Regions from separate parts of the Paenarthrobacter sp. NPDC058040 genome, predicted to be linked through region 2. Evidence: predicted binding sites of a transcription regulator. Region 2 holds the regulator's gene; the other holds the start of a gene.
The links. Region 2 encodes LexA, which represses DNA repair genes until DNA is damaged. Its sites were predicted from a motif close to TCGAACANNTGTTCGA; they were not measured.
Positions count from the first base shown of each region.

Region 1: ACFVSJ_RS23180 (shikimate dehydrogenase) is a predicted target of LexA. The motif match lies at 8,552-8,567, and genes of this name have one in related genera.

Region 1 is NZ_JBHVRN010000023.1:4,536-15,331, forward strand. Features, by position in the region: gene ACFVSJ_RS23140 (3-oxoacid CoA-transferase subunit A) at 1-224, opposite strand, end outside; gene ACFVSJ_RS23145 (thiolase family protein) at 229-1,443, opposite strand; gene pcaC (4-carboxymuconolactone decarboxylase) at 1,543-1,974, opposite strand; gene ACFVSJ_RS23155 (alpha/beta fold hydrolase) at 1,971-2,774, opposite strand; gene ACFVSJ_RS23160 (adenylosuccinate lyase family protein) at 2,767-4,185, opposite strand; gene pcaG (protocatechuate 3,4-dioxygenase subunit alpha) at 4,182-4,772, opposite strand; gene pcaH (protocatechuate 3,4-dioxygenase subunit beta) at 4,777-5,649, opposite strand; gene ACFVSJ_RS23175 (bifunctional sugar phosphate isomerase/epimerase/4-hydroxyphenylpyruvate dioxygenase family protein) at 5,695-7,563, opposite strand; gene ACFVSJ_RS23180 (shikimate dehydrogenase) at 7,563-8,459, opposite strand; gene ACFVSJ_RS23185 (IclR family transcriptional regulator) at 8,734-9,504, opposite strand; gene ACFVSJ_RS23190 (MFS transporter) at 9,706-10,796, shown strand, end outside.
Region 2 is NZ_JBHVRN010000001.1:573,648-584,443, reverse strand. Features, by position in the region: gene hisB (imidazoleglycerol-phosphate dehydratase HisB) at 1-89, opposite strand, end outside; gene ACFVSJ_RS02590 (histidinol-phosphate transaminase) at 153-1,280, opposite strand; gene ACFVSJ_RS02585 (LysM peptidoglycan-binding domain-containing protein) at 1,370-1,729, opposite strand; gene lexA (transcriptional repressor LexA) at 2,083-2,829, shown strand; gene ACFVSJ_RS02575 (ATP-dependent DNA helicase) at 2,890-4,947, opposite strand; gene hflX (GTPase HflX) at 4,940-6,502, opposite strand; gene ACFVSJ_RS02565 (class I SAM-dependent methyltransferase) at 7,029-7,643, shown strand; gene dapF (diaminopimelate epimerase) at 7,624-8,592, opposite strand; gene miaA (tRNA (adenosine(37)-N6)-dimethylallyltransferase MiaA) at 8,630-9,553, opposite strand; gene miaB (tRNA (N6-isopentenyl adenosine(37)-C2)-methylthiotransferase MiaB) at 9,568-10,796, opposite strand, start outside.

The DNA of each region.
Region 1 (10,796 bases), on a different contig from region 2:
CAGATCATCTTCTTCACCCGGCCTTCCTTGATCAGCAACGCCAGGCCCTGGTCGCCTTGGCCGGCGTTGTTGTTCACCACGGTCAGGTCCTTCGCGCCGCAATCCATGAGCGCATCGATCAGTTCGAACGGCTGCCCGGCATTGCCGAACCCGCCGATCATCACCGTGGAGCCGTCCTTGATCCCGGCCACGGCCTCGCCAACAGTGTCAATGAAATTCAACATCGCCCTAACCCTTCACAGAACCAGTTACGTTTTCCAGCACCACGGCCAGGCCCTGCCCAACGCCGATGCAGATCGCCGCGACGCCCCAGCGCTGGCCCGAAGCCTGCAGCGACCGGGCCAACGTCCCCAGGATGCGGGTACCGGAGGCACCGAGCGGGTGGCCCATCGCGATCGCACCGCCGTGGCGGTTCACGATCGACGGGTCGATCCCCCACGCGTCCACGCACGCCAGCGATTGCGCGGCGAACGCCTCGTTAAGTTCGACGGCGCCAACCTGGTACCAGCCGATGCCCGCCTTCGCGAGGGCCTTGTTAGCGGCCTCCACCGGGGCGAACCCGAAGAACTGGGGATCGTTGCCGTGCGCACCACGGCCGGCGATGCGGGCCAGCGGCTCCAAGCCAAGAATCGAGGAAGCAGCCTCGGAGCCGATCCACGCCGCAGAAGCACCATCGGACAACGGCGAGGCATTCCCGGCGGTGACCGTACCGCCGTCGGGCCCTGAGCCCTCGGGACGGAACACCGTCTTCAACCCGGCCAACTTCTCAGCTGAAGACCCGGCACGGATGCCTTCGTCCCGGACCAGGTCCGTCCCCGGAACCGCCGTAACCAAAGAATCGTAGAAGCCTTCATTCCACGCAGCGTCCGCCAGATTATGCGAATCCGCGGCAAAAGCATCCTGCCGCTCACGCGTGATCCCGTACTTCTCCCGCAACCGCTCGGTGGCCTCGCCCAGGGAAATGGTCCAGTCCTTGTTCATGGCCGGGTTTACCAAACGCCAACCCAGCGTGGTCGAAGCCAGGGTCATGTCACCGGCCGGGTAGGGCTTGGACGTCTTCGGCAGCACCCACGGCGCGCGGCTCATGGACTCCGCACCACCAACCAGCACCACGTCCGCGTCGCCGGCGTTGATCTGCCGCGAAGCGATGATCGCGGCGTCCAAGGACGAGCCGCACAAACGGTTCACCGTCGTCCCAGGAATCGAGACGGGCAGGCCGGCAAGCAGCGTCGCCATGCGCGCGACGTTGCGGTTTTCCTCGCCGGCACCGTTGGCGTTCCCGAACACCACCTCATCAATCCGCTCCGGGTCCAGGCCGGGTGCACGCTTAACGGACTCCCGGACCACGTGGGCCGCCAAATCGTCGGGACGGACAGCAGCAAGCCCGGAGCCGAACTTGCCAAAGGGCGTGCGCACGGCATCGTACACAAAAGCCTGGTTCATAAGATTTCCTTTGTTTCTTGTTACCCAACTGGGTCGCATTTGTGCGCGTTTTGAGGGGTCTAAACGCGCTTAACTGCGACCTAGTTGGGTGAGTTGGAGCTAGTTGGGGGTGGATGCAGCGTCGATTTCTGCGAATACTTTTTGGGCCGTCTTGAACGCCGAGTTGGCCGACGGCACACTGCAATAAATGGCGGTCTGCAGCAGGATTTCCTTGATTTCGTCCCTGCTCAGGCCATTGTTGAGGGCTGCCCGGACGTGCATGGCCAGCTCCTCCCAGTGACCGTGGGCCACCAGCGCCGTGAGGGTGACCGCGGAACGCATCTGCCGGCTCAGCCCCGGCCGCGTCCAGATCCCACCCCAGGCGATCCTGGTGATCATGTCCTGGTAGTCCTCCGTGAAGGAATCCTTTCCGGCGTTGGCTCGGTCCACATGCGCGTCCCCGAGCACTTCGCGACGGACCACCATGCCAGCGTCGTAAATTTCCTGCGCGGTGGCCTCAGGCTGAACGGCACCGTTGTGTTCAGAGGTCATCGCCCGTTCTCCTTCATGAAGTTCCGCATCAAACCAGCCACGACGGCGGGCGACTCAGCGGGCGCAAGGTGCCCGACGCCGTCGAGCGCTTCAGCCACAGCGAACGTGCCGCCGGCCCGGATGCCAGCGGCGGTCTCTGAAGCGAACGGCGGCGGCGCCACTGTGTCCTCGACGCCGGCAATCGCCTGGGTGGGAACCGTGATGCTGCCGAGCTGCTCGCGGACATCGAACGCAGCGAGGGCTTCGCAGCAGAACGAGTAGCTGAAGCGATCGGCGTCGCGGAGGGCGTGCAGGAGCCGGCTGCTGATGTCCGGCTGGCGGTCCATGAACCCCTTGGCGAACCAGCGTTCAGCCGAGCCTTGGATCATCACCGGCGTACCAAGCGAGCGAACGGTTTCCGCGCGTTCCAACCAGCCTTCCGGGGTGCCGAGCTTGGCGCCGGTGCACTGCACGGACAGGCTGCGGAGCCGGTCGCCGTGCTTGATCCCGAGCTGCAGGCCTGTGGCCCCGCCCAGCGAGACGCCCGCGTAATGGAACCTCGCGCCCGGCGCAACGGAATCGACAAGATCGACGACGGCGTCAGCCAGTTCCGCGACATCGAACCCTTCCGTGGCGGCCGGCGAAATGCCGTGGCCGGGAAGGTCCCAGCCGATGACGTCGTACTCGTCGCCGAGGAGCGCAGCGGTTTCGGTCCAGAGAACAGTGGACGTGCCCAGCGACGGGCCCACCACCAGCAGCGGTTTGGTTCCGAGTTCGCGCTGCGGTGAAAGCAGTACGGCCTTGACAGTTGGCTTAGTCATCAGAGGCTCCCTTCGTTGAAGCGGTGAAGTCTGGGTAGGCGGCGAGGATGCGGCGGCTGATTTCCCGGGCTTCGCCCAGGTAGCTAGCGGGATCCAACAACGCTTCAAGCTCCGCATCGGACACCTTGTCCGAGGGAACCGCGTCGCGGAGCAGCTTCCGGTAGGTGTCCGCCTGCTGGGCGGCGGGAGCCGCAAGGGTTTCGTCGACGACGGCCTGCAGCTTCTGCTTTCCGTCCTCGCCCAGGAGAGGCCCGACGGCGGCCGCCACACCTTCGCTGAGCAGCAGCGGACCCGAGATCTCGAGGTTCCTGCGCATGGCCTCGGGGAAAACCCGGATACCTTCTGCGAGCTCGCGCAAATGAAGTGCGGCACCAACAGCCAGGGCCAGCAGCCGACGGAGGGCCGGCCATTCCGTGTGCCAGGCACCGTCGGGCCGCTCATCGTTGAAGGTTGCAGCGGCCAGGTGGAGCTGCGATGCCAGCCCGGGAGCTTGGAGCGCCGCGCTGCGGATCAGCACAGAGAGCACGGGGTTCTGCTTCTGCGGCATGGCCGACGAGACACCACGGCCGGCAGCCAGAGGTTCGCCGAGTTCACCCAGTTCCGGACGGCTCAGGAACAGCAGGTCCGCGGCGATCTTGCCGAAGGCATCCAGCAGGGAAGCCAAGGAATCCCCGAGGGACGTCACGGCCAAACGATTGGTGTGCCACGGGGCCGGCGCCGGGGCCAGGTCCAGCTTGGCGGCCAGGGAATCGGCCAGCGTGAACGGCGTTGAGCCAGAGCCGGCAGTCAGCTTGGTCCCGGAGGCCAACGTCCCGCCAGCCCCGCCGAACTGCACCGGCAACTCAAGCGATGCCAAACGCGCAGCCCCAGCGGCCACCCCGTGGAACCACTGCGCAGCCTTGAGCCCGAACGTATACGGAAGCGCGTGCTGCGTCAGGCTCCTGCCCACGCACAGCGTGTCCGCATGCTGTTCCGCCAAGGTGGCGAGCGCCGTCGTCGTTCTCTTGGCCTCAACCAGCAGAGCCGAAACGGTGCGGCTAGCCAGCAGCATGAGTGCCGAGTCGAGAACGTCCTGGCTGGTGAGGGAGGTGTGGACGGCTTTGCCCGCGCCGACCCCGGCTGCGTCCAGGCTGCGCACATGTGCGCGGAGTTCGCCGAGGAGCGGGATCACCGGGTTGGCACCGCCCTGGGCACGTTCGGCGATGACGGCGAGGTCGTAGTGATCGGGGTCGGCGGCTTCGGCCACCACAGCTGCCGACCCTTCCGGGGCCAACCCGGCTTCCTCGAGGACGGCCGCCCAGGCGGCTTCGACGTCGAGGATCGCCGCAATCACGGCACGGTCGCCCGTCAACGCCGTCACCGCAGGCGAGGCAGTGACGGGGCTGAGGAGGCCAAAGTCGCCGTCGGTCATGACTGGTCCGAGGCCAGATCCAGCGAACCGTCCTGCTGGAAGTCCAGGAACACGGTCTCGTCACCACCCTGCAGGCGGATGTCCCACGTGAGTCCGCCGTCGGGATCGCGGCGGGCGATCAGCGTCTTGCGGCGTTCGGGGTCGAGGGAGCTCAGCAGGGGATCGTTCGCCAGCGCTTCCTCATTTTCCGGCAGGTACACGCGGGTGAAGAGGCGGTTCATGAGGCCACGGGCGAAGACCGCGACGGAGATGAAGGGCGCCGCTCCAGCCTTAAGAGGCCCAGGGTTGACCGTGGTGAACGTGTACACCCCGGAGTTGCCCACGGAGCCGCGGCCCCAGCCGGTGAAGGTGTAGCCGTCACGGACCAGTGAGCCGGTTCGCTGGACGATGTTGCCTTCGGAGTCCGGCTGCCAGATTTCGAGGATGGCGTCCGGAATGGTGTTGCCCGCGCCGTCGTACACCGTGCCTTGGAGGCGGATGCTGCCGGGGCTGCCGGGTGCCAGGAGTTCGTTGTCCTTGTTAAAGGGAAGGGCGTAGCCGTAGAAGGGGCCAACGGTCTGTCCCGGTGTGGGTGCCAGCTTGCTCATGCGCTTACTCCTCGTCCCCGGCGTCGCCGTATGCTTCGTTTTCGGTCCAGGTCCGCTTGGAGCCGGTCAGGATGATGTCCCACTTGTAGCCGAGGGCCCATTCGGGGCTGGTGAGTTCGTGGTCGTACTGGGCTACGAGGCGGTCGCGGGCATCCTGGTCCACGATCGACTGGTAGATGGGGTCCAGGGGGAACAGTTGGTCGCCCGGGAAGTACATCTGGGTGACGATGCGCTGGGTGAACTCCGAGCCGAACATGGAGAAGTGGATGTGGGCCGGGCGCCAGGCGTTCAGGTGGTTCTTCCACGGGTACGCGCCGGGCTTGATGGTGGTGAAGGAGTAGGAGCCGTCGGCACCCGTGATGCAACGTCCGACGCCGGTGAAGTTGGGATCCAGCGGGGCGGGGTGCTGGTCCCGCTTGTGGATGTAGCGGCCCGATGCGTTGGCCTGCCAGATTTCCACCAGCTGGCCGGCAACCGGGCGGCCGTCACCATCAAGGACGCGGCCGGCCACGATGATGCGCTCACCCTGCGGCTCGCCGTTGTGCTGGATGGTCAGGTCCGATTCCAGCGCGTGCACATCCTGGTGTCCGAACGCGGGCGAGTAGAGCTCGATCGTCTCCGGGTCCGCGTGGTGCAGGCTCTTGGTGGGGTGCCGCAGGATGCTGCTGCGATACGGAGCGTAGTCCAGGCGCGGCATGGTTTCCGGCGCCTTGCCGTTCTTCAAGGCCTCGGCGTACCGGTCTCCGATGGACTTGATCTCAGCACTGAGATCCCCTTGGGTTTCCACTTTCTTGGAATCGTGCGCGGCATGCGGCTCAGCGGGCGGCACGAGTTCCTCGGATTCTTCGAGAGCTTGTGCAGTGGTGTCTTGCGGCACAGCCGGCTCCTTTCGGTTGGTGGGTTCTTTGTCAGGTCCAGGCAGCTATGCCCGGTGGAGTGAGTCGTATTGGACGGCGTGGCGGACGGGGGCGTTCGGGGCTCCGTAGCCGTCGTAGTTGCCGCGGCGCTCCACCATTTCGAAGAACACGCTGCCCACAGTGGCGGTGTAGAAGTGGAGGAATTCGCCGTTGGCGTCCCGGTCATACAGCAGGTTGAGTTCCTGGAGGGTGGCCAGGAAGCCGGGTTCAAGATCGAACCGGGCGTCCAGGTCCTCGTAGTAATTGGCCGGAATCTGCAGGAACTCAAGGCCACGATCGCGGGCGGACCGGGCCGTGGCCACGAGGTCCCCCACAGCGAACGCGATGTGTTCCTGATAAGTCTTGGGTGTGGATGCCTGCTGCACTGGAGCCAGATTGAGCACCAGCCGGACCGCGCCATCAGTGGTTTCCATGACCTGCGAGCGCACCAGGCCGCTGGGGCTCGGGACCTCCGCGAACGGCTGCGGTTCCAGGGCCAGCGCGCTGGTGTAGAAGAGGACGGCTTCGTCGAAGTGCTGCCAGGGCTGGGCCAGGTTTACGTGGTCAATCACGGCGCTTTGATGTGCGCGGGGGTGTTCCAGCCCCTCGCCGAACTCGTGGGTCCACGCGGCGGTGCCGTCCGGGCTTCCCTGACACAGGAAGATTTCGGTGGAGTCCGGAGCGGAGATGCCTTGGAAGACTTCTTCGTCGGCCTGGACTTTGCGCGCAACCACGGGCGCCTTGAGTTGCTGGGCGCGAGCGGAGGCAATCACTGGCGAATCGACGTCGAACCCCAAAGCGGCGATAGCCGGTTCCGAGTGCGAGGCCGCCTGCTCGTTGATGATCACGCGGGCCTGGCCCATGGTCCAGAGCTGGACGTCCTTGGTGCGGTGGCGGCCCTCGAAATCGAAGCCGAGCTGGCCCAGGAGCTTCTCGAGCTGCGCGGTGTTGTCTGCTTTGACCTCTGCGAAGTTGAATCCGGCAGGTTCGTTCACCTTGGGCAGCGTGGCCAGTTCCATGGGATAACGACGGCGGCTGGCGGCTTTGTCTTCCAGCGCCCCGTCCGCGGGGTTGCCTGCCAGCCACTTGGCGCTCTGTTCTTCGAGCCAGATGAGCGAACGCATGGCATCCACGGCCGTGCGCTCCACATCCGACTGGCGGAACACATCGTTGAAGACCTCCAGGGAAACCGGGCCCGTGTAGCCGGCGCGGACCACGTGGCCCATGAACTTGGCGAGCTCGAACTGCCCCTCCCCGGGGAAAACCCGGTAGTGACGGCTCCACGAGAGCACGTCCATGGAGAGCTTGGGAGCGTCGGCAACCTGGACGAAGAAGATCTTCTCAGCGTTGATCTGCTCGATCGGTGCGGTGTCCCAGTCCCGGGAAAGGATGTGGAACGAGTCCAGGCACGTGCCCAGGTTGGGGTGGTCCACGGCTTCCACCAAGCGGTAGGCGTGCTCGTAGTCGTTGACGTACTTGCCCCAAGCCAAGGCCTCGTAGGCAACCTTGACGCCGTGGTCCCCGGCCAGTTCGGCGAGTTCGGCCAGCTGTTCGGCCCGCAGCCCGTCGTCGTCGATGGTTGCCGTGGCTACGTTGGAGCAGACCAGGATGGTGTCCATGCCAAGGCGGGCCATGAGCTTGAACTTGGCCTCCGCCCGCTTCAGGTTGGCCTTCAGCAGCTCCGGGGTGACGCCGTCGAAATCGCGGAACGGCTGGTACAGATCGAGGCCGAGTCCCAGGTCCGCAGCCATCTTGCGGACGTCTTCCGGGCTGAGCGAAGACGTGACGAGGTCCTGCTCGAAGATCTCGATGCCGTCGAAGCCCGCGATGGCGCAGGCCTGCATCTTCTCCTTAAGCGTGCCGGACAGGCAGACCGTGGCGATTCCGGTTCGCATCAGTGGGCCGCCTTCACGAGTGCGGATTCTTCGGCGGCGATGAGGTCCAGGAAGTGTTCACGCATGCGGTCGCGGTCAGCGTCCTTTCCGGTGAAGATTCTGAAGGCGTCGGCCGCCTGACCGACTGCCATCCGGCCGCCGTCGAGCACGTCGCAGCCCTTGGCGCGCGCCTCGCGGACCAGTTGCGTTTCGATGGGGCGGTAGACGATGTCCGCAACCCAGTGCCGGGGTTCCAGGAGGTGGATGTCCAGGGGCAGGCCCGGGTGGGCGGCCATGCCGATCGGGGTGCAGTGGACCAGGCCGTCGGCGAGGGGCATGACCTGCTCCAGCTCAGTGGTGCTGCGCGGGGTGACGCTTGCTGCCGGAAAGAGCTCGCTGAGTTCGGCTGCGCGTTCCGCAGCCCTGCTGGCGTCCATGTCCACGAGGTCAAGGTGCTTGACGCCCGCCTTGAGCAGCGCGTAAGCGACGGCGGAACCGGCACCTCCGGCACCGAGCTGGACCACGCGATCCAGCTTGGCGCCCGGAAGGCCGTCCGCGAGCGCAGAGCCGAAGCCGGAGAAGTCTGTGTTGTGGCCGATGAACCGGCCGTCCTGGATGAGGACCGTGTTGACGGCACCCAGGCGACGGGCGTCGTCGGAAATTTCGTCAAGGTGCTCCAGCACCAACTGCTTGCACGGATGCGTGATGTTGAGCCCGTTGAAACCCATCCGCCGGGCTGCTTCGAGGAGATTCCCGACGGCGGTGGCCGGCAGCGCGAGCTCCAGCAGGTCGATGGGGCGGTACAGCAAGCGAAGGCCCTGCACATCGGCCTCGCGTTCGTGCATGGGCGGAGTCAGCGAGGGCATCACGCCTTCGCCAATCAGGCCCACCAGAACGGATTCGGCTCGGTTGCTCATCCTCAAGCTCCTTTTACTTTCACGGCCTGCCCGAAGCGTTCAACGCTGTCCGGACCGAACGTATGATTCAGATTACTACAGTTGTTCATATTCCGCACGTATGTTCTTATAGCGAACATTCGTGGATTTCGCATATGCGTTGCGGGGCCTCGTCTGCGCTATTCCTCGCGCATGGGGCGCAAAGCGGGCCTCACAACGGCAGTGCCCAACTTGTGGGGCCTATTCTGCGCGCTATTCCTCGCGCATGGGGCGCAAAGCGGGCCTCACAACGGGGTCATCGCTGGGGCAGGCGGGCCGCGAGTTCAGCCGCGGCTTCCTGCAGGGTTGGCACGTGCGCAATGAGCTCCTCCATGGTCAGGCGGAACACGGGGACCGCAACGGCGAGGGATGCGAAGGCATGACCCTGGGGATTCAGCACCGGCACGGCGACGGCGCGCATGCCGATCTCGTTCTCCTCGTCCATCACGGCGTAGCCCTGGCGGCGCACCTGCTCGATCTCCTCGCGGAACTTGTCGCGGTCCGTGATGGAATGCTCCGTCAGTGCTTCAAGAGGAAGGTCCTCGAGCAAGCGCTTGCGTTCAATCTCGGATTCGAACGCGATGATCGCCTTGCCCACGGATGTCGTATGCAGCGCGCCGAGATGGCCAGGATCGCTCGTGACCCGGAAGGTCTTGGGACCGTCCACCTTGTTAACCGTGAGGTGGTGGTCGCCGTCGCGAACCGAGAGGATGGTGGCCTCATGTGTGCGCTCAGTAACGCGCTGCAGTACAGGCAGTGCAGTCGCAGCAAAGCCATGGTGATTGGAGACGCGCTGGCCGAGTTGGAACACGCGAAGGCCCAAGTGGTAGCGGCGACCATCCGGCTCATAGTCCACAAAGCCGTCCCGGGTCAGCGAGCCCAGCAAGCGGTACGTCGTGCTGAACGGCAGGCTTGCACTCCTCGCAAGATCCGCGGCGCTGGCGCCCTTCGGTTCGTTGCCCAGCAATACCAAAAGGCTCAAGGCCTTGCCGACCATGTCGGTCTTTGTGTCCTCTTTCACACTCATAAGTGAAATGCTCTCATATCGTGAGAGCTATTTCTAGATGGTGATTACTTCTCTTGACAAGTGACCCCACTCACAGCCACTATTGCTGTATTACACAAGTAGCTCTCACCATGTGGTTACTTATCGGGAAGATCCGGCCGCACCTCGCTTGGCACTCCCACTCAGCTTTACCGACATCGTCGTCACAGAAGGAACACCCCAATGAGCCAAACAATGCCGTCAGCGACGCCAGGCACAGCAACAACGCAGGGAACACCCAAGAAAGCGGCACTCGCCAGCTTCCTCGGCAGCGCCGTCGAGTACTACGACTTCTTTATCTTCGGATCGGCAGCGGCCCTGATCTTCCCGCACGTCTTCTTCCCGGATGCGGACGCCAACGCCGCGATCATGTCCTTTGCGACCTTCGGCTTCGCCTACGTCGCCCGCCCTGTGGGCGCCATCATCCTGGGGCACTTCGGTGACAGGATCGGCCGCCAGAAGGTCCTCATGTTCACGCTGGTCCTCATGGGCGCAGCAACCTTCGTGATCGGCTGCCTCCCCGACTTCAAGACCATCGGCTGGTGGGCACCCGTCCTGCTGGTGCTGGCACGTCTCGCTCAGGGGCTCTCTGCCGCCGGCGAGCAGGCCGGCGCCTCGTCGATGACGTTGGAGCACGCTCCGGACAACCGCCGTTCGTTCTTCACGTCATGGACCCTGACGGGTACGCAGGGCGGCCAGATCCTCGCAGCACTCGTCTTCATCCCCGTGGTGGCACTTCCGGACGAGATCAAGTACGGCATCGGCTGGCGTATCCCGTTCTGGCTGAGCGCCGTGGTTGTCATGGTGGCCTACTTCATCCGCCGTACCCTGCACGAGCCGCCGGCGTTTGCGGAGGCCAAGAAGAACAACCAGATCGCCAAGCTCCCCATCGCCGATCTCCTGAAGCTGCACTGGCGTGACGTTCTCCGCGTGGTCTGCTGCGCCTTCATCGCCGCAGTCAGCACAGTGTTCGGAACCTTGGCCATCAAGTACGCCCAGGACGTAGCGCACGTCAACAGCACCATCACCCTGTGGCTGGTAGTTGCTGCCAACGTCGTAGCCCTTGGCACCCAGCCCTTGTTCGGCATGCTGGCGGACAAGATCGGCCGCAAGCCCGTGTTCATCTACGGAGCACTCGCCAGCGCCGTCATGACCCCGGTCTTCCTGCTGACCCTCGAAGGCGGCAACGTGCCGCTGATGTTCGTGGTCTCCATCGTGTTCTTCTCGTTCGGCTACGCCGCAGCCAACGCCGTGTGGCCCTCGTTCTACGGTGA
Region 2 (10,796 bases):
TTGATCTCCACCAGGACAGAAGACTCACTGGTGGTGCGCTCCATGCGCGCAGTACGGGCAGCGGACGGCGTGGCGCCGGTTTCGCTCATGGGAGGAACGTCCTTAACACGAAATGGGAAATGGATCTATGGATAAGTCTAAGTGGGTGGCTTTCAGCCTTGCCCGGACGCCGCATTGGCGTCGCCGGCCAGGAGGGCTTCCAGCGCTTCCAGGAAGGCCGTGGTCTCCGGTTCGGTGCCGGCGGTAACCCGCAGGTGGCCAGGGATTCCAACGTCACGGATCAGGACCCCCGCATCCAGCAGCCCCTGCCAGATGGCGTGCGGGTTCTCCAGTCCACCGAAGAAAACGTAGTTGGAGTCCGAGGCCGCAGGCTTCAGGCCCATGCGAAGCAACTCTGTAACGATGCGGTCCCGCTGGACCTTGATGTCCTCGACGTCGGCCATCAAAGCCTCGCGGTGCTGCAGGGCCGCCAGAGCCGTAGCCTGGGTCACTGCCGACAGGTGGTACGGCAAACGGACCAGCCGGAGGGCATCGGTGACCTCGGGAGCCGCGGCCATGTAACCGAGGCGTGCCCCCGCCAAGGCGAAAGCCTTGCTCATGGTGCGCGAAACGATGAGCCGCTGGCGGCCTGGCAGCAAGGTCAGGGCGCTGGGCGTATTGTCGTGGGCGAACTCGTGGTACGCCTCATCCACGATCACGATTGCCTGGCTTGCTTCTCCGGCTTCATAGACAGCCTCCACGACGTCCAGGCCAAGACCCGTTCCGGTCGGGTTGTTGGGCGAGCACAGGAACACGATATTGGCTCCCGTCTCCGCCACTTGCGCGGCTGCAGATGCGGCATCCAAGCTGAAGTCCTCGCCCCGCACGCCACGAACGTATTCCGTGTCCGTACCGCTGGCCAGGAGTGGATACATGGAATACGTGGGAGGGAAGCCGAGGGCCTTGCGGCCAGGACCACCGAAGGCCTGCAGGATCTGCTGGAGCACCTCGTTGGATCCATTGGCGGCCCAGATATTTGCGGGAGTCAGTCCGTGGCCCAGGAACCCGGCCAGCGCTTCGCGGAGCTCGGTAAATTCACGGTCCGGGTAGCGGTTCAATCCGGTAGCGGCGGCAGCAACTGCTTCGGTGATCGCGGCTTGGACGTCGGCCGGGACCCCATGGGTGTTCTCGTTGACGTTGAGCAGAATCGGAACATCAAGCTGCGGTGCGCCGTAGGGGCTCAGCCCACGCAGATTGGTCCGGAGGGGAAGTCGGTCGAGTCGCTCAAGCTGGTCAGTCACCCCAACAGTTTAAGGGGCGCCGCTGACTGCCTTGTAACTGTGACGCCGGACGGGGCCTGACGGGGACCTCCCTTTGCCGGCTGGACCGGCTAATTGGCGGGTACGAACAGTTGCTGGCCCGGGGTGATCCGTCCACCGCGGAGGTCGTTCAACTGGATGATCTCCGCGATGACATCCCTCGGATCGCGCTCGGGAGCAGCAGCGCCTGCAATGCCCCACAATGACTGTCCCGGCTGCACGGTCACGCTGACGGCAACCGGCGGCTGAAGCTGCGACTGCGAATCCGAAGCCTTGGCAGGCGAGGTGAGGAAGCCCGCAAAACTCAGCAGTGCGGCCACCAGCAACATCGCGGGGATGCCAAAGAAAACGATCCGCCCGCGCCGTGTGAGCCGGATGCGGGTGGGTGCCGGCGCGTTGCGGAACTCTTGGAACGTTGTTACTGCGGACATGAGCTGAGCCCTTCTGAGCGATTGCCTGGCCCCGGAAACCCGGAACCCTGCTGCCGATACCTTGTCTTCACCGCCGCGGCGGCGATGTTCGAACACTTTCTTCGAACATCGAAGCTGCGTTTCGGATTTATAGAACACATATTCGAACCTTGCTACGACATTTTTAGCACTTATCAACGAACGGTGTCGAGACTCGCTAGAACAAATGTTTGATAAACGCTTGTGCCTGGCCTAGGTTTGAGGGAAGAAACAAGCACGGATTCAGTGCATCAGGAGGGTCTGACATTTTTCGGACCCACGTCCCCGGAAGCGTGCAGAACGCGACCGGGCGGAACGGAAGGGCGATGGCGAACATGGCAGCGAAAGCCACAGGCGGCGGGGCACCCCTGCGGAGCCATCAGCCCCCCAAAAGTCCCAAGAGCCTGACCGTCCGTCAGAAGAAGATCCTTGAAACCATCCAGCGTTCAGTCAACGAGAATGGCTACCCGCCCAGCATGCGCGAGATCGGGGACACCGTTGGGCTGGCCAGCTTGTCGAGTGTCACCCACCAGTTGTCCCAGCTGGAAAAGCTCGGATACCTGAGAAGGGACCCTAAGCGTCCCCGGGCCATGGAAGTCCTCATGCCGTTGACCCTTGACGGCGGTGCCACCATTCCAGGCGTCGAAGCTCCTGCCACATTGCGCAGCGCCGGTGGGCTGGCTGTTACGGAACTGGCAAGTGCCAGCGACACCGCCTTGGTTCCCTTGGTGGGCCGCATCGCCGCCGGTGGACCGATCCTGGCCGACCAGACCGTTGAGGATGTCCTGCCCCTGCCCCGGCAACTGGTGGGCCACGGCGAACTCTTCATGCTGAAAGTGGCCGGTGACTCGATGATCGACGCAGCCATTTGCGATGGCGACTGGGTTGTTGTCCGCAGGCAGAACGACGCCGTCAACGGCGACATTGTCGCAGCCCTGCTTGACGACGAAGCCACGGTGAAAACCTTCCGCCAGCGGGACGGCCACACCTGGCTGCTCCCCCAGAACACCCAGTACGAACCCATCCTTGGCGACCAAGCCACCATTATGGGCAAGGTCGTTTCGGTACTGCGCTCCCTCTAGGAGCAGTTACTGCGGGCAGCGACGCCCGCAACAGCCGAGGCAAGGGCGCACACGGCGGACTCAGCGCCCCGTCCGGGCCAGCCTTTCCAGCGCACCATGGACGATCTTACGGTCCGTCGTGGCCCAGAAGGGCGGCAGTGCGGCCCGCAGGAATCCCCCGTACCTTTCAGTGGAAAGCCGCGGATCGAGGATCGCCACCACGCCCTTGTCTCCCGTCGACCGGATCAGTCGTCCGGCGCCCTGGGCGAGGCGGATGGCAGCGTGCGTCGCCGAAACGGCCATGAACCCATTTCCACCGGATTGGGCAACAGCTCGTGAGCGCGCCGTCATGAGGGGATCGTCGGGCCGCGGGAAAGGAATCCGGTCGATGACCACCAGGCGGCACGAGCCACCCGGCACATCCACGCCCTGCCACAGTGACATGGTGCCGAAGAGGCACGTGTCAGGTTCGTCGGCGAATTGCTTCACCAGGGCTGCCATGGTGGATTCGCCTTGGCACAGGATGTCCACATCAAGGCGCAAACGCATGGCGTCAGCGGCTTCCTCGGCTGCGCGCCGGGAGGAGAACAGACATAATGCTCCTCCGCCGGATGCCCTGATGAGGTCCTCCAGTTCGTCCAGTGCTTCCGGGGACGTTCCCCTGCCGGGCTTCGGCAAGTGCTTCGCCACGTAGAGGACGCCCTGCTTCGGGTAGTCGAAAGGTGACCCCACATCCAGGCCAGTCCAGCTTGGTGCGCCGTCCCCCAGCAGGCCAAGCCCGCCGGCAGCAGGCTCGAAGGCGGAACCGATGGCCAGCGTGGCGGAGGTCAGGACCACCGTGTGGCCAGCGAACAGGCCTTCCCGCAAGCGGCCGGCGACACTCAGCGGTGCGATATTGATGAGTGCGGGAGCAGTCTCATCGGGCTGCGAGTAACCCTGCTGGGGGTCGAAGGTGCTGTTTCTTGAGAACCACACCACTTCACGGTTTTCCTTTGCGGCAAGCAAACGCTCAGACAGTTCAAGGATGAGCATGAGCCGCGAACGGGCCAGCTGGCGTCCACCGTCCACCGCGTTGGACGAATCCGTCTTCGAATCGGACAGCGCTGCCCTGGTGGCGTCGCGCAACTGGTCCAGGCAGTCGAGTTGTTCGTCGTTGAGACCGCTGGGCACCAGCCCGTTGGGCACGCCCATGATGGCCATATCCAGCCTGTCGGCAGCGGCGTTCAAAGCATCGACGGTAATGGCGGTGTGCTTGCGCGCGCTGGACGCAGCAGCATGGATCATGGCTACGGACAACTGCCCGGACACAGCCCCGGTGACCCGATCCTGCAGTTCATGGGCTTCGTCCACCACCACCACGTCATATTCGGGCAGGACAGCCAATCCTTCGAAGGCACTCACGGCCAGCATCGCGTGGTTGGTGACCACCACGTCAGCCTCCGCCGCCCGGGCGCGCGCTTGCTCGCTGAAGCATTCTTCAGCCATGGGGCATTTTTGCGCCCCCAGGCATTCCATGGAGGTCACGGAGACCTGCCGCCAGGCCCGGTCCGTGACACCCGGCATCAATTCGTCGCGGTCGCCGGTGGCGGTCTTCTCCGCCCACTCGCGCAGGCGCACCACTTCCTTGCCCAGTTGTGACGACGGCCCGCCCACGGATGCCGCGAAGTGCGGCACGCTGGTGTCCTCGCCGAGGGAAAAGAGCTGGCCCTCGGATGGTTCTTCGCTGGGAAAGCCCCCCTCGAGCTTTTGCAGGCACACATAGTTGGCCCGGCCCTTGACGAGCGCCACGTTTACCGGCCGTTCCAAGGCGGGGTTGATGGTCTCCAGCAGGCGGGGAAGATCCCTCCCGACAATCTGGGTCTGGAGGGCCAGGGTGGCGGTGGACACCAGCGTCGGCTTGTTGCTGTCCATTGAGTGGGCAATCAACGGGATCAGGTAAGCCAAGGACTTACCCGTCCCCGTCCCTGCCTGTACCAGCAGATGCTCGCCGGACTCGATGGCCCGGGCAACGCGCTTGGCCATTTCATGCTGGCCTGTGCGGCTCTGGCCGCCCATGCCCGCAACAGCTTTGTCCAACAACTCCAGGGTGAACTTCTCCCCCACCGACGCAGCGGGTTCCGCCGCCACCTTCTCAACCATTGCTGACGAACGACTCCAGCTCGGCAGCCAGGCCTTCACGGACCAACGCCACCACGCGCGTGCCGTTTTCCTCGTGCTCAAGGCTGAGGATTTCGGCATCGGAGTTGTGGAGTTTGTTGATCATCTCGCCGCGGTTGTAGGGAATGAGCACCTCCAGGCGGACGCCCGGCCGAGGAATCGACTGGCTGATGGTCTCCAGGAGTTCAGCGATTCCCTCCCCCGTGCGCGTGGAGACCACGGCGTGCCGCGGCTCCTTCTGCCGGAGACGCTCAACCACGAAGGGATCCGCCACGTCCACCTTGTTCAGGACGATGATTTCCGGAACCTTCCGGGCATCGACTTCGCTGAAGACCGTCCGCACGGCGGCGATCTGCCCTTCCGGATCCGGGTGTGAGGCATCAACGACGTGCAGGATCAGGTCTGAGTCCGCCACTTCCTCAAGCGTGGAGCGGAACGCTTCAACCAACTGCGTGGGCAGCGAGCGGACAAACCCCACGGTGTCGGCCAGGGTGTAGCCGATCCCGTCCGGCGTCTGGGCCTTGCGGACTGTGGGGTCCAGCGTGGCGAACAGGGCGTTTTCCACCAGGACACCGGCATCCGTCAGGCGGTTGAGCAGTGAGGATTTGCCGGCGTTGGTGTAGCCGGCGATCGCTACGGAAGGCACGGCATTACGACGGCGGTTGGCCCGCTTGGTCTCGCGCGCCGGCTTCATGGCGGCGATCTCCCGACGCAACTTGGCCATCCGGGTACGGATACGGCGGCGATCCAGCTCGATCTTGGTTTCACCGGGACCACGCGAACCCATGCCGGCGCCGGCGCCACCCACCTGGCCACCGGCCTGGCGGGACATGGAGTCACCCCAACCACGGAGCCTGGGGAGCAGGTACTCCAGCTGGGCCAGTTCCACTTGGGCCTTGCCTTCGCGGCTCTTTGCGTGCTGGGCGAAAATGTCCAGGATCAACGTGGTCCGGTCAACTACCTTGACCTTCACGATGTCTTCCAGGCCACGTCGCTGGGACGGCGAAAGCTCGGTATCAACCACTACGGTATCGGCACCGGTGGAAGCAACGATTGCTTTGAGTTCCTGCGCCTTGCCCGAGCCCAGGAAGGTTCCGGGATCCGGTTTGGTACGGCGCTGGACCAGTCCGTCCAGTACCTCGGAGCCCGCGGTTTCGGCAAGCGCCGCCAACTCCCTGAGGGAGTTCTCGGCATCAGCCAACGTGCCCTCGGTCCAGAGCCCGGCAAGGACTACGCGTTCAAGGCGCAGCTGCCTGTACTCGACTTCAGTGACGTCCTCGAGTTCCGTGGAAAGGCCCGCCGTCCGGCGGAGCGCACGGCGTTCGGCGAGGTCTTCCTGCTCGCCATCGTAGATGCTGTGCTCTTCATCAAGCGTGGAGATTGCTTGGGCTTTGCCAAACACGCCCTTGGCGTCGGAATCCCCGGACGCCTGCGCTGGTACATCCTTGGACAGAATCCGGTCGATGACGGCCTGGATTTCTTCAGGACTCATGTCCTGGGCGTCGGAATCGGATCCGGAGTGCTTCTGGGTGGTCATGGTCTCCTTAGACTGTTCGGCAATTCCAGAATAGTGCTGTTTGCTGTGCGGCGCTTCGGTATTCGCGCTGGGCTGACGTGCTTGGGCCAAGTGGGCCTCCTGTAGGGCTGCCGGCAGCCGGCGGCAATGTGGCTGGCTGGCCATGGCGGAGTTGTGGCGGTTCGATCCGCGGGGAGGTCCTGTCCACCTGAAGAAGGCGCAAATTCCCGAAGGTGCCCACGCATATCCAGTGGAACTGGTGAAGCCAGTACCGGAGGGTGCGGCAAAGACCGGGAATTGGGAGATCTTCTGAGTGTCTGCTGCCGCTAACGGCGAGCAGACTGGCCGGGGAACCTACCGGGCGGAATGGACGGCGCTGGTCACGTAGAGTGATCCGGTTGCGTTGTCCTGCATCGCGGGCGGTGCCGTAGTTCGGCTGGTTACTCAAAGATCAAGAACATGCCTTCCACAGTAGCATCGTGTGTCAAACCGGCTCACCCGGCCCGCAGTTTCCCAAGCCGCCGATCGCCAACTAATCTGGCAAATTATGGAGTCTGCACACTATTTCAGCGCCCAACCCGCCGGTCCCTTCACCCGCAAGCCCTTGACGGTGGAACTCGCCGGCGCCACCCGGCACCTGCAGACCTCCTCGGGAATTTTCAGCCCGGATGGCATAGACAAGGGCACGGCAATTCTGCTGTCTGATGTCCCGCCGCCTTCACCCCGCGGGAACCTGCTGGATATCGGCTGCGGCTGGGGCCCAATTGCCCTGACGATGGGACTGATGGCCCCATCCGCGCAGGTGTACGCCGTCGACGTCAACGAGCGCTGCATCGCCCTGACGAACGAGAACGCGGCGTCGCTCGGGCTGGGCAACGTCAAGGCGAGCCTCCCCGACGAGGTGGCCGCCGACGTCGAATTTTCCACCATCTGGTCCAACCCGCCCATCCGGATCGGCAAGGACGAACTTCACTCCCTGTTGCTGACCTGGCTGCCCCGGCTGGCGCCAGGCGGCAATGCCTGGCTGGTGGTCCAGAAGAACCTGGGTTCGGATTCCCTGCAGCGCTGGCTCGCGGCCGAACTGGACAAGTCCTTCACGGTGTCCCGTGAAAGCACCTCCAAATCGTTCAGGATCCTCAGGGTCAGGAAAGCGTCCCTTTAGCAACGATGACAGCGGGGCCGCTGAGTTCAACGTGCTCGCGGCCATCCGGTCCGGGGAAGAACTTGACGTCCACCACGCCGCCGGGAACGTTGACGTGCCACGCGTTGGGCGCAGTGCTTCCGGCCCAGTGACGGATGGCGACCGCGGCCGCGCAAGCCCCCGTGCCGCAGGACTGGGTTTCGCCGACACCGCGCTCATGGACACGCATGGTGATCGATCCGACACCCTCATGGACCAAAGGTTCGGCTGGGACGACGAACTCAACGTTGGTGCCGTTGGCGGGCTTCGGATCAACCACGGGTGCCCGGAAAAGCTGGGTGGCCGACAGTTCACTGAGCTCGGCCAGCGCCACCACTGTGTGGGGGTTTCCCATGCTGACCGAAAGACCAGGGCGCGCCACCTCAAGTCCATCTGCGCTCACCAGGGCGTCCATGGCCTTGGACGTGGCCTCGGCCGGAAAGATGAACTCCCACGGACCCATGTCCACTGCGTAGCCGTTGTCCGAGCGGACGATCTTCTTGATGCCGCCGCGGGTTCCGATGGTCAGGGCTTCGCCGGGACCAAGCTCAACCAGGCCCTGGTCGATGAGGAAGTGCACAAAGACCCGAACGCCGTTGCCGCACATCTCGGACAGCGAACCGTCGCCATTGCGGTAGTCCATGAACCACTCAGCCGTGGAATCCTGTTCCAGGAGGGCGCGTCCTTCGGGAAGATCACGTGACGGTACCGCCCGGATCAATCCGTCCCCACCAATGCCCCGGTGCCTGTCGCACAGCTGTGCTACTTGGGCCGGTGTGATCTCGTGAATGGCCCCGGGATCGGCGATCAGGACAAAGTCGTTGCCGGTTCCATGCCCCTTCGAAAAGGCCAGTCCGGACAGGCTGGCTTCGGTCAAAGGGGCCTCGGCAGCACTTGGCTGCTGGGCGGAAACTGCGGCGGTCTGGTCCATGGATCTAGGCTACCTGCCGCTGGTCTTCGCCCAGAAATCAGGCTGGTCGGACGAGTTCCACGGCCTTTGCAAGAAGTCCCGGGTCCTGCCAGTCCAGCCACGCGATGCGGGGGTCGGCGCGGAACCAGGTCAATTGGCGGCGGGCGAATTGCCGCGTCGCCACGATCGTCTCCTCGGCCGCATCCTGGACAGTTGCCTGGCCATCCAACACCTTCAGGAACTGGGAGTAGCCAAGAGCGCGTGATGCCGTCTTACCTGCTCGCAGGCCAACCGCATCCAGTCTTTCCACTTCCTGCAGGAGCCCGGCATCCACCATCCGATGGACACGGCGGGCCAAGCGCTCCTTCAGCATGTCCCGGTCAACAGAGAGGCCAATCTGGACAGCAGGCTGGAAGTACTCACGCTGTGGCATGAACGAACTGAATGGCCTGCCCGTGAGTTCATGCACTTCCAGGGCCCTGATAACCCGTCTGGCGTCACCCAGTCGCGCCGCCGAGACGGGGTCCACGTCTTCCAGGCGGGCACGGAGAGGTGCCAGCCCCGTGGCCTCGCATTCAGCCTCAAGGCGTTGGCGGATCCCGGGGTCCGTCCCCGGAAATTCGAGGACATCGAGTGCTGCCCGAACATACAGGCCCGAACCGCCCACCATGATTGCCTGCTTGCCCCGCGCATGGATTTCCTGGATGGTCCGTCGGCAATCAGCTTGGAAACCGGCCACACTGGCTTCTTCGGTGACATCCATGGTGTCCAGCAGATGGTGCCGCACACCCCTGCGTTCTTCCACAGTGATCTTGGCCGTACCGATGTCCATGCCCCGGTAGAACTGCAGGGCATCGGCGTTGATAACCTCACCGTCCAAGGCCAATGCCAGCTCAACGCCAAGATCCGACTTTCCGGAGCCGGTAGGACCTACTACAGCGATGACGGGCAGCGCCGAAGCGTCCGACCCTTCAGAGTGCATGCGCGGAACCTTGGTCAGCTGCGGCGCACGGGAATGGCCGGCATACCCAGGGACACACCGGACTTGCTGCTGCTGGAACCCGGTACGGGCGCACCGCAGCTGTCGGCCTGGGCACGATCCCACGCATCGCCCGCCCTGGACCGCCGAAGCACGTAGTCGGCGGGGGCCGCGGGATCAGCAACCAGGTGGAAGGCGGCTGCCTCAGTGATGGTCACCGTGACGAAATCGCCCGGACGGGGCGTCTCAGCGCCCTCAGGAACGGAGAAGTGCACCAACCGCTGATCCTTGGAACGCCCGGACAAGCGGTGGGTCTCCCCTGCCTTGCGTCCAGACTGGGCCGTAACAAGAATTTCGACGCTGCGACCCAGCTGCCGCGCATTTTCCTCGGCAGCGATGCGGTCCTGGAGCGCTGTGAGCCGCTCGTAGCGTTCCTGGACAACGGCCTTGGGAAGTTGCTCCGGCAAGTCGGCAGCGGGAGTGCCGGGACGCTTGGAGTACTGGAAGGTGAAGGCCGAGGCAAACCTGGACTGTTCCACGACGTCGAGGGTGGCCTGGAAGTCTTCCTCAGTCTCTCCGGGGAACCCCACAATGATGTCGGTGGTGATCGCCGCGTTGGGAATACGTTCGCGGACCTTGTCCAGGATGCCGAGGAACTTGCTGGACCGGTAGGAACGGCGCATGTCCTTGAGGACTTTGTCCGAGCCGGACTGCAGCGGCATGTGCAGCTGGGGCATCACGTTCGGCGTTTCCGCCATGGCATCAATGACGTCATCGGTGAAGGCGGCGGGGTGTGGACTGGTGAAGCGAACGCGCTCCAGGCCATCGATTTCGCCACAGGCCCTCAGCAGCTTGGAGAAGGCCAGGCGGTCGCCGAACTCCACCCCGTAGGAGTTCACGTTCTGGCCAAGCAGCGTTACCTCGACCGCGCCGTCGTCCACCAGTGCCTGGATTTCCGCGAGGATTTCACCAGGGCGGCGGTCCTTTTCCTTGCCGCGCAAGGACGGCACGATGCAGAAAGTGCAGGTGTTGTTGCAGCCAACCGAAATGGAGACCCAGCCCGAATACACGGAATCGCGCTTGGTGGGGAGCGTCGATGGAAAGACATCGAGGGACTCAAGGATTTCCAACTGGGCTTCGTTGTTGTGTCGGGCCCTGTTGAGCAAGGCCGGAAGCGCCCCCACGTTGTGCGTTCCGAAAACGGCGTCCACCCACGGTGCCTTGCGGACGATCGTTTCGCGGTCCT